One region of the Paraburkholderia sp. FW306-2-2C-D06C genome, then DNA from elsewhere that is predicted to be linked to it. Evidence: riboswitches for the same ligand, from Rfam matches in the RefSeq annotation. Region 1 holds a riboswitch; the other holds the start of a gene.
The links. Region 1 has a riboswitch for cobalamin ahead of cobW (cobalamin biosynthesis protein CobW). Riboswitches for the same ligand answer to the same signal wherever they lie in the genome.
Positions count from the first base shown of each region.

Region 1 (5,478 bases):
GTCGTCGATCGCCGACGCGGCAAACGCGGTCGTGTTCAGAACCAGCGAGACATCATGTTGCGCGCACAACCGCTGCACGACTTCGCGGCTCATCGCATCTTTCAGCGAGGTAATCGCAATCGGCAGCGGATTCAAACCCTGCGTTTCGAGCGCGGCGATCAGCGCGTCGAACACGGCTGTGTTGGCCGCCTGCAAGTGCGCTTTGTAGAACAGGATCGCGGCAACCGGCGCATCCTCGCTCCAGCGCGCCTGCCAGTCGGCCATCGTCGGCGTATCGCGCTCGGGATGGTAGAGCGTTGCGGCAGGCAACGCGCGCGGCGGTGCGGGTTCATGCCCCCAGCCGACCGCACGATACGCAATGCAGCGCAGGAACGCCTCGGCATTCTGCGCGCCGCCTTCGCGCAGATAACGCCATAGCTGATGGCACAGTTCGGCATCCGCCGTGCTGCGCGCAAGCAGATTCGGATCTTCCTGCAAATCGCCGGAGAACATCGCCAGTGTCTGCTTCCTGCGCCCGGCGAGCGCGACCACCTGCTCGATCCCGTAAGGCCAGTACGCCTCGCCGCCGAGGTGATCCACGACCACGACGCGCGCATGCTGCAGCACGTCCTCGACATAGAAATCGACCGACGCCGGTTGCCGCAAATAAGTGACATTCGCGAGCCGCACGCTCGGGAAATCGGCACCCAAACGAGGAAACACGCTGGCGAGCAGCGACAGCGTCGTATCGGCGGAGCTAAGCACCACGATATCGGCGGGCTGCTGATCGATACGGATCACGCCCTGGGTATCGTCGACAAAACCGCCCGGCGTAGTGCGCAGCAGATGCATGATCGATTACGCCTGTTGCGGTTCGGCGCTCGACACAACCCGCAATGCAGCGCCCAGTGCAGCATCGAACGCGCGTTGCAGCGTAGCCTGATCCAGGTCCTCGCCGATCAGCACGAAGCGGCTCTGCCGACCCTCGCCGATTTCGCCGATTTCGCCGATTTCGCCGGGTTGCCAGCGACGATCGAAGTAGCTGTCGAAACGGCGCCCCACGCCTTGAATCACGAGCCGCATCAATGCGCCCGGCAACGCCGCAAAACCTTTGACGCGGTAAATCGTATGCGTTTCGACCAGCCCTTGCAGCGCGGCGATCACCGCTTCACGCGACGGCGCGCTCGCGTGCACCACGACAGAATCGAATTCGTCGTGATGGTGATCGGCGTCGTCGGCCGAACCGTGGTGGTCGTGGCGCAAGTGGATCGTTTCTTCGGAGGCGGCTTCGAGGCCGAGCAACGTGTGCAGATCGAGCTGGCCCATCTGTGCGCGCACGATCTTCACTTGCGGCGGAATCTCTTCACGGATCGCGGTCTCGACAGCGCTTTGCTGTTCATCGTCGAGCAAATCCGTTTTGTTCAGAATCACCAGATCGGCCGCCGACAGCTGATCCTCGAACAGTTCGTGCAGCGGCGATTCGTGATCGAGATTCGGATCGGCCTTGCGCTGCGCATCGACAGCGAGCGGGTTGTCGGCGAACTGGCCGCTCGCCGCGGCGGGGCCGTCCACCACAGTCACCACCGCGTCGACGGTGAAGCTGCTCTTGATCTGCGGCCAGTTGAAGGCCTGCACCAGCGGCTTAGGCAGTGCAAGACCGGAGGTTTCGATCAGCACGTGATCGATCTGCTCGCGGCGCTCGACGAGCTTTTCCATCACCGGGAAAAACTCTTCCTGCACCGTGCAGCACAGGCAGCCGTTCGCGAGTTCATACAGTTGCCCCTCGGTTTCGACGCCGTTCTCATCGCAACCGATCCCGCAACCCTTGAGGATTTCACCGTCGATGCCGAGTTCGCCGAACTCGTTGACGATCACCGCAATGCGCTTGCCGCCCGCATGCTGAAGAATATGCCGCAGCAGCGTGGTCTTGCCGCTGCCGAGAAAGCCCGTCACGATGGTGACGGGGATCCTGCGCATTTGAGTTTGCATCGTTGGTTCCATCCGAAGAAGTTGCGCGTTCACACGCCGGCGGTCCGGGTCTGGTTCGGGTCGGGTTCGGGTCCGAATGCGCTCGAGTCCAGGACAAACCAGCGCCAGGCAGGCAAACACGAAAACGGAACACAGATACGACAGCGGGGACGAAAAGCGGCGTTGCCGCGGCAACAGAGAACGAGGTCATGAACGAGCCACCGCATCCCCGCGGCGTTCATCCGTCATATTCTGGCCGGTATCCGGGCTGGCGAAAGCGCCGCTTCACCTTCCCGCGCGAGTGATTTCTCGCCCAGTGGTCATATGCCGACGCGGCCTTGCGCGTGGACATCGAAGCCGGCTCCGCGGCGCTGGAGAACGCATCCAGGCGCCGCTTTTCGCTTACCGTTGCGGGGGCAGCACAGGTTGACCCGGTCCATAGCAGGCGGGCGCCCTGTTTCCCGTTTAACTGCATGCGCACGAGCGCGCACACGAGCACCAAAGTGCGTGCGAGTGTAGGCCCGCGGCCCCGCGCCGTCAAGGAAGCGCGACAGGAAGCGCGGGCCGCGCCGGGGTCTTGCCGCGCGCGCCGGCGCGGGCCGCCGTGTGCTATCGTATGCGCGCGTTTGGTGCCCGCACATGCGTTCGCATGTGCAGTTAAACGGGAAACAGGCCGCGCTCGATTGCGCTCAACCTGTGCTGTCCCCGCAACGGTAAGCGACCTGCGGCGCTGGGTTCAATCCTGTCGCGCCGCGCATGCGTTTTCGATGCCACTGTCTGACGATTCAGGACGGGAAGGCAAAGCGCATGAGGCCGCCAGCCCGGATACCGGCCAGACGCGGAGGCGGCGAATGTCACGCCGCCGGCCGCCTGAATCCGCGAGGGACGGATGTGAAGGCGCTGAAGCATGACGTAATACGAACGCCCGCTTGCGATTTCGATGAAAATGCGGCGAGCGGCGTTGCCGTTGTGCGTAATCTGTCGCACCGCATGAGTTCTATTTCCGCCTGGGCCGTCTGCATGGCTCGCCTGTTTCCACTTGTCACGACATGGGGCGCGCCATGCACGCCGCGATGAGCCGCGCGTGGCTGATCGGCGCCGGCCCCGGCGACGTCGAACTGATGACGCTCAAGGCGACGCGCGCATTGGCGCAGGCCGACGTGGTACTGGTCGACGATCTGGTGAATCCCGAAGTGCTGCAATTCGCGCGCGCCGACGCGCTGGTCGTTCATGTCGGCAAACGTGGCGGGCATCCGTCGACGCCGCAGGCCGACATCGTCGCGCAGATGCTCGAACATGTGCAGGCCGGGCGCAGTGTCGCACGCCTGAAAGGCGGCGATCCGTTCGTATTCGGCCGCGGCGGCGAAGAGCAGCAGGCGCTGCATGCGGCGGGCATCGAGGTGGAAGTCGTCAACGGCATCACGGCGGGCATCGCGGCGCCCGCGGCGATCGGCATTCCGGTCACGCATCGCGAATACGCGCAGGGCGTGGTGTTCGTCACCGGACACGGCGCCGGCAGCGGCGAGCCGGATTGGGCGGCGCTCGTCGCGACGCGGATGACGCTGGTGATCTACATGGGCATGCGGCGGCTCAACGATATCGCCGGCACGTTGCTCGCGGCAGGCATGAGCGCCGATACGCCCTGTGCCGCGATCGAATTCGCGACACGTCCTGAACAAAGACATGCGCTCGCGCCACTTGGCGGCCTGGCCGACGCAGTCGCGCGCGCCGGTCTTGGCTCGCCGGCGATCGTGGTGATCGGCGGGGTGGCGTCGCTGGCGCTCGCGCGGGCCGCGGCGAATGCCGACGCAGCAGGGGCGCGATGAAAACGCTGACGGTCGGCATCGGTTGCCGCTTGCATAGTTCGGCTGAACAGATCGAGGCAGCCGTGCGCGCGGCGCTCGGCACTCATACACACGATGAAATCAGCGCAGTTGCCAGCATCGACGTCAAGGCCCACGAAGCGGGTCTGCTCGAATTCTGCGCACGGCACGCGCTACCGTTGAAACTGTTCAGCCGCGAGCAGATTGCCGCCTTGCCCGTGGCGGAGACTGAACCTTCGGCGGCGACACGCGAACATCTCGGCGTGGACGGCGTCTGCGAACCCTGCGCGTTGCTGGCCGCAGGTTCGAAATCCGCTGCAGCCGGGGCGCACCTCATCGTGCGCAAAACCGTACTCGACGGCGTCACCGTAGCGATCGCTTCGACCGCTCACGCCGGCATCGACCCCACCCACCACGACTCCAACGAACAGGACCTTCCATGAAGACCGATCCCGAATCGCATCAGCGCATGACCGAGCGCCGGCGCGAAGGCCACGAGAAAAAGCAGGCCGCCGCCACCGTCGAAAAAGGTCTGCTGATCGTCAACACCGGCACCGGCAAAGGCAAGACCACAGCCGCGTTCGGCATGGCCGTGCGGGTGCTCGGACACGGCATGCGTCTGGGCGTCGTGCAGTTCATCAAAGGCGCGCTGCATACCTCGGAGCGCGACTTCCTCGGCGCAATCGCCAATTGCGATTTCGTCACGATGGGCGACGGCTATACGTGGAACACGCAAAACCGCGACGCCGACATCGCCACTGCGCGCAAAGGCTGGGACGAAGCGCGCCGCATGATCGAGAGCGGCGACTACCAGATGGTGATCCTCGACGAATTGAATACGGTGCTGAAGTACGAATACCTGCCGCTCGACGAAGTGCTGTCCGTCCTGAACGCGCGTGCGGAAATGCTGCACGTGGTGGTGACCGGCCGTCACGCGCCGGACGCGTTGATCGAAGCCGCCGACCTCGTCACCGAAATGCGCATCGTCAAGCATCCGTATCGCGAGCAAGGCGTGAAAGCGCAGCGCGGCGTGGAGTTCTAAGCGATGTCCGCGCCCCCCAAGGGGACTTCCTTCGGGGCGTGCCCCGCCCTGTTCATTAGCGCGCCGGCTTCGGGTCAAGGCAAGACCACGATCACCGCGGGTCTGGCGCGCTACCATCGGCGGCTGGGGCGGCGTGTGCGCGTATTCAAGACCGGTCCCGACTTTCTCGACCCGATGATACTGGCGCAAGCCAGCGGCGCGCCGGTCCTGTCGCTCGATCTCTGGATGGTGGGCGAAGCGGCATGCCGCAATCTGCTCGCGCAAGCGGCGGCCGAAGCCGATCTGATCCTGATCGAAGGCGTAATGGGCCTGTTCGACGGCACGCCGAGCAGCGCCGATCTGGCAACCGTATTCGGCGTGCCGGTACTGGCTGTGATTTCAGCGAAGGCGATGGCGCAGACCTTCGGCGCGGTGGCCTTCGGTCTCGCGCAATTCAGGCCGCAACTGCCGTTTTACGGCGTGCTCGCCAATCGCGTCGGTTCTTCAAGGCACGCGCGGATGCTCGAAGAATCGCTGCCGCCCGGTATGCGCTGGTGCGGCTACATCGCCGGCAACGACGAAATCGAGTTGCCCGACCGCCATCTCGGCCTGCATCAAGCTGCGGAGATCGACGATCTGCACACACGTCTGGATCGAGCCGCCGATGCGCTCGCGCAAACCGCGCTG
Region 1 covers NZ_JBYSWU010000037.1:6,160-11,637, forward strand. Annotated here, with positions in the region: gene cobN (cobaltochelatase subunit CobN) at 1-831, opposite strand, end outside; gene cobW (cobalamin biosynthesis protein CobW) at 838-1,968, opposite strand; cobalamin riboswitch at 2,185-2,465, opposite strand; cobalamin riboswitch at 2,558-2,798, shown strand; gene cobA (uroporphyrinogen-III C-methyltransferase) at 3,021-3,773, shown strand; gene AC3WLT_RS24615 (cobalamin biosynthesis protein) at 3,770-4,213, shown strand; gene cobO (cob(I)yrinic acid a,c-diamide adenosyltransferase) at 4,210-4,812, shown strand; gene AC3WLT_RS24625 (cobyrinic acid a,c-diamide synthase CobB) at 4,816-5,478, shown strand, end outside.

Region 2 (5,478 bases), on a different contig from region 1:
CCGTTCGCCGCCCGACAGCGACAGCACGTCGCGCGCCGCGAATTCGGCGAGGCCCAGCGCATCCAGCGCGTCATGCGCGGCGGCGCGGTCAGCGGCGCGTTCCCAGCCCCAGCCGGTCAGATGCGGAAAGCGGTTGAGCATCACGATATCGAGCACGCTCGCGCTGAACGCATCGTGCGTGCTCTGCGGCATCAACGCGCGACGCTGTGCGAGCGGCAGCGGTTGCCAGTCGGCGAGACGCGCGCCGTCGAGCTCGACGTGCCCCGCCGCCGGATGCGAGAGGCCGGCGAGCGTCGCGATCAGCGTCGTCTTGCCCGCGCCGTTCGGGCCGGCGACGCACCAGATCTCGCCTGCGTAGAACGTATGCGTGAACGCATCGAGCAGCGTTCGCGAGCCGGCGCGCAACGTCAGGCGTTGCGCGCTGAGCGCGGCATGGGCGGAGTGGCGTGCCTGCATCATCGGCGCCTGCGCAGCAGCATCCACAAAAACACCGGCACGCCGACGATCGAGGTAATCACGCCGACCGGCAATTGCGCCGGCGCAATGACCGTGCGCGCGATCAGGTCCGCGCCCATCACCGCGACACCGCCACCGAGCGCGGCGGCCGGCAACAGCATGCGCTGATCGTTGCCGAACGCGAGCCGCAGCATATGCGGCACCACCAGGCCGACAAAGCCGATGGTGCCCGCTGTCGTCACCGCCGCGGCCGCCGCCAGCGACGCCACCAGATAGACACGCAGGCGCAGCGGCATCACCGCGACGCCGAGCGCCTGCGCGGCCGCATCGCCTCGCAGCAGCACATTGAGCCGCGGCGCAGCGGGCACGATCGCGATCAGCACGACGAAGAGCGCGGCGAGCGCGGCCCATGGCAGTGCGCCGCCGTTGAGGTCGCCGGTCAGCCAGAACAGCATGCCGCGCAGACGATTTTCAGGCGCAAGGTTGAGCAGCAGCGTGATGACTGCGCCCCAGCCGGCCGCGATCACCGCGCCGGTCAGCAGCAAGCGCGGCGACGTGTCCTGCGGCTCGCCCCGCCACAACTCGCGGCGCGCAAGACCGAGCACCAGCAGGATCGACACGAACGCGCCCGCGAACGCGCTGGCATCGACGATCCACCACGCGCAACCGGCGATCATCGCGACCAGCGCAAAAGTCGCCGCACCGCCCGAAACGCCCAACACGTATGGCTCGGCCAGCGGATTGCGCAGCAGCACCTGCAACAGCGCGCCGGCCAACGCGAGCAGCGCGCCGCACGCGAAGCCGGCCAGCGCGCGCGGCAGACGCAATGTCCGCACGATTTCGCCCGCGAGATCCGCCGATGCCGCGGGCGAAGGCACGAGCGCCGCCAGCACGCGCGCGGGCGCGAGCGGCACGCTGCCGAGCGCGAGCGACGCCATCAGCACGATCAGCGCGAGCACGGCGAGCGCGAGCCAGATCGCGGCCGCACGCTTCGCGCTCATGATGGGCATCGCCGTCGCGACCCTCGGACCCGAGCCGCGGTTCATCCGCGCGATCTCACGCAGGCGCGCCCGTCACTGCTGCTGCCAACCGACCGTGACATACGCACCGCGCCGCGGCGAGTTATACGAGTAGGCCGTTTCATAGTCCTTGTTCAACAGGTTCTGGATTTGCGCAGCCACGTACCACGCTTTCGTGATGTCGTAGCGCGCGGACAGATTCACCACACCGTAACCGCCGAGCTTGCCGCTGCTATCGTCGCGCGCGCCGCTGACGATCCACTCGCCGCCGACACGCCACCCCGCAATATTGCGATTCACCGCTAGCGACGCGAAACGCCGCGCACGCCGCACAAGGTCGACATCGCTGTCGAGGTCGACGGGATTTTGCAGCGTCACCGACGCACGCACATCCGTCCTGCCGACATGACCGCTCCACGATCCTTCGAGCCCCTGCACCTTCGCATGACCGACGTTCTCCGCCAGATAGATGCCGGGCGTCACCTGATGGTAGTCGATCAGATTCGAATTGCGCGTCTGGAACGCGCTCAGGCGCATCACGCCCAGCACATTCGACGCATACTGCAACGCTGCTTCGATCGAATGACTGCGCTCCGGCTGGATCGACGGATTGCCGCTGATCGGATAGTACAGATCGTCGAAGCTCGGCGCGCGAAACGCATCCGAATAGCTTGCGCTCACCTTCCAATGCTCGGCGATGTCGAAACCGTAGCCGAGATAGTAACTGTTCGCTGCGCCGAAATCGGAATACTGATCGCGCCGTACGTTGGCCTGAATCTGATTGCGCCCAAAGCGCCCGCTATAGCCGACGAAGCCCGAATTCACATGCCGGTCGGGCGCCGCAAACGTATCCGAATCGAGGCTCTGATCGAGATGCTCGTAGCCGACCTGCAGCTTCTGCTGCGCGGCGAGCGCGAAATCGTTCTGCCATGTGTACTGGCGATTGTCGGTATCGAAGCGGCCGTTGTAGATGCCGTTGGTGTTCGACACGCTGCGATCGTCGCCTTCGGAGACGATGAAGTGGGTGGTCCACCAGCCGGTCACCTTGCCACTGGCGAACGCCGACATCTGCCGCACTTTGGTGTAGAGGTTGTTCAGATCGGTCGGCACGCCGTACGCGTTGTCGTAGCTATTGTTGCCGTTCGACTGGAAATATGTGATGCCTGCGTCCCACTTGTCATTGAACTTGTGGCGCAGCGAGGCGGAGATGCTCTCGTTCAGATAGCCGTTCGGATTCGGATTTGCGTTGGGCGCCTGGGCTGGTTTGAGCGATGAGAAGCCGTCGTCTTTCGAGCGCGCGAGCGAGATGCTGAAGGTGGTCTTGCCGTCTTTGTCCAACGCGCCGTTCACGCCGGCCTGTTGCGTCTGCGTGTGATAACTGCCGTAGCCCACCGAGAAACTGAAACGCGGCGGATGATCGCCGCCGTCTTTCATGAACACCTGCACGACGCCGCCGATCGCGCCCGAGCCGTATGACGCGGACACATTGCCGTTCACCACTTCGACGTGGTCGACCTGATCGAGCGGAATCTGCGCAAGTTGCGGTGCGCCGAGGCTGACCGAATCGACTCGCACACCGTCGATCGACACCAACGATTGGGTGGACGATGCGTGACGAGACGCCCGCGCTTGCTACGAATTTGCGCTGGACGGATCTCTCCCTCTGGCCGGTATCCGGGCTGGCGACACATCGATCCCGCCTTCTCACGCGTGACGCGCAGTGGCACACTCGCATGTTCAGCTTCGAACACGCGATCGGGATCGACTTGCATGACGACATGCGGTCGCTTACCGTTGCGGGGGCAGCGCAGGCTGGCGCGTTCAGGCGAACGTCGCGCCCTGCTTCCCGTTTAACTGCGCGCCCTGTCGAAAAGCACGCGCGGGCACCAAAGTGCGGCCAGTTTAGGAGCGCCCTCGAGGCCCGTCAAGAATGGTTAATCCTTGCTCGATCCGTTCTGTTAAGTGCAGGTTATTGTCCGATGCAGGCGCAGTTTTTCGTCATGAGGCCGATAAAAGCCTGCACAAAGCGAGGTTGTTACGTCTCGAAACGAGACAATTGTCGGAACCTGCGACATTCCGCGCTAAAATGCGATGTCTTTAGAGGACGCAGCACATGCTCACCGAACTCGAATCACTCTCACAAAATATCGGCAAGCTGATTGCGATCAGCCAGCGCCACAATGAAGCGCGGCTCGCGCTCGAAGAGCAGCTCGCCCGAACGCGCGCTGAAGCGGAAGCCACGCGTACCGAACTCGCGTTGCTGCGCGAGGAACGCGATACGCTGCAAGCGGAACGCGACGCGCTGTCGGCAAAGATCGACGACGCACAGGTGCGCCTGAATGCGATTCTCGAAAAACTGCCGCGGGCACGCGCACAGGCCGAGCCTGACAATCAGCTCGATCTGCTCGAACCCGAACAACACGAGGTCGAAGCGGACAGCGCCGCCACCCGCCACGGAGAAAATGCATGACCACGAAGCAGATCGAAGTATCGATTCTCGGCGTGCCGTATCGTCTCGCCTGCTCGCCGGAAACCGAAGCGGCGCTGCTCGAAGCGGTGGCGCGCGTAGACGCTGAAATGTCGAAGATCCGCAATCACAGCAACGTGCGCGGCACGGACCGCATTGCCGTAATGGCTGCGCTGTCGCTGGCATCGGAACTGCTTAAGCTGCAAACGAGCGTGAGACACGGAGAAGCATTTCCCGCTGAGGAAATCCGGCGTACAATGCGTCAAATGAATGAACAGCTAGGTACTGTGATTCAGCAGTACAGCATGCAGTAAGTGTCTAGTGGCCGTGCCTGAGATCGGCCGCGGATTCAAGCGGAGTGCATGAGCAAAGACTCGCGCGAACGTTTGAGTTCCATCGTTTTAGCTTCATCGGTTTAGCTTCCCTGCCTGGTTCGCCAAGGTCATATATTCCTTGAACCAATGCCATGTGCACGGTTGTGGAAATTTGTAGCACGGGTGTGCGCGTCACTCTGTCTGATGTACCCGAAGTGCTGCTAACTGCGACCAATTCTGAACCCCCGGTTCAGGATGCCGGCCTAGCGGCTAAGGCGGGGACCTTATTTAGAACGGCATCGGACTTCGGTTCGGTGCCGTTTTTCTTTGGGCCTCCGGTTTCTTTCGCATCTTCACCTTCTTAAGGTTCAATTCGATTCATGCGCTACTGGCTAATGAAGTCCGAACCGGACGAAGCAAGCATCGACCATCTCGCCAATGCACCGCAACGCACGTTGCCGTGGACCGGCGTGCGCAACTATCAGGCGCGCAATTTCATGCGCGACATGATGCAGGTCGGCGACGCTGTGCTGTTCTATCACTCGAGCTGCCCCGAACCGGGCATCGCGGGGCTCGCCGAGGTGTCGTCCACGGCTTATCCGGATCCGACGCAGTTCGACAGGAAGAGCCCCTACTACGACCCGAAGTCGTCGCCGGAAACGCCGCGCTGGCTGCTCGTCGACGTAGTGTTCAAGAAGAGGATCCCTCTGATTCCGCTTGCCGCGCTGCGCGAGCATGAGGAACTCGCGGACATGCGCGTGCTGGCGAAGGGCAACCGTTTGTCGATCACGCCGGTGACCGAAGCCGAATGGCGTTTCATCACGAAGCGGCTTGTTTGAAGCTGCATTTGTATGTGCGGTACGTTGTCGCTGCCGCGCGTGCAAAGCAGGAGCAAACCGGGACCCAACCTTGAAGCAACGTCAAATTGGGGAACCAAGCCGAGGTTACAAGCGCCTAACGGACTCGCAAATGAACACGCAAACGCCGTGCCATTGCAGCGCGTTTGCTCCAATCGCGCATAACCTGTTCAAGCAAGGAGTCCGGGAATGACAAAAAACACTGCACGTGCCCTCGCACTCGCTCTCGTGTGCGTGGCCCCTGCCGCCCTCGCATTGACGCCGGCCATGGCGCGCGCGCAAGGCGTGACACAGTATCAGCCCTCGGGCGTGCTGTCGCTGAATGCGCAGGCCAGCGCGGAAGTGCCGCAAGACGTCGTCGATAT
Region 2 covers NZ_JBYSWU010000006.1:117,027-122,504, forward strand. Annotated here, with positions in the region: gene AC3WLT_RS06585 (ABC transporter ATP-binding protein) at 1-459, opposite strand, end outside; gene AC3WLT_RS06590 (FecCD family ABC transporter permease) at 456-1,502, opposite strand; partial or broken gene AC3WLT_RS06595 (TonB-dependent receptor domain-containing protein) at 1,530-3,092, opposite strand; cobalamin riboswitch at 3,124-3,381, opposite strand; gene AC3WLT_RS06600 (ATPase) at 3,589-3,945, shown strand; gene AC3WLT_RS06605 (cell division protein ZapA) at 3,942-4,256, shown strand; RNA gene ssrS (6S RNA) at 4,361-4,542, shown strand; gene AC3WLT_RS06615 (EVE domain-containing protein) at 4,637-5,095, shown strand; gene AC3WLT_RS06620 (SIMPL domain-containing protein) at 5,303-5,478, shown strand, end outside.
Region 2: it holds a riboswitch for cobalamin, as region 1 does, so the genes downstream of both, AC3WLT_RS06595 (TonB-dependent receptor domain-containing protein) here and cobW (cobalamin biosynthesis protein CobW) in region 1, are expected to answer to the same signal.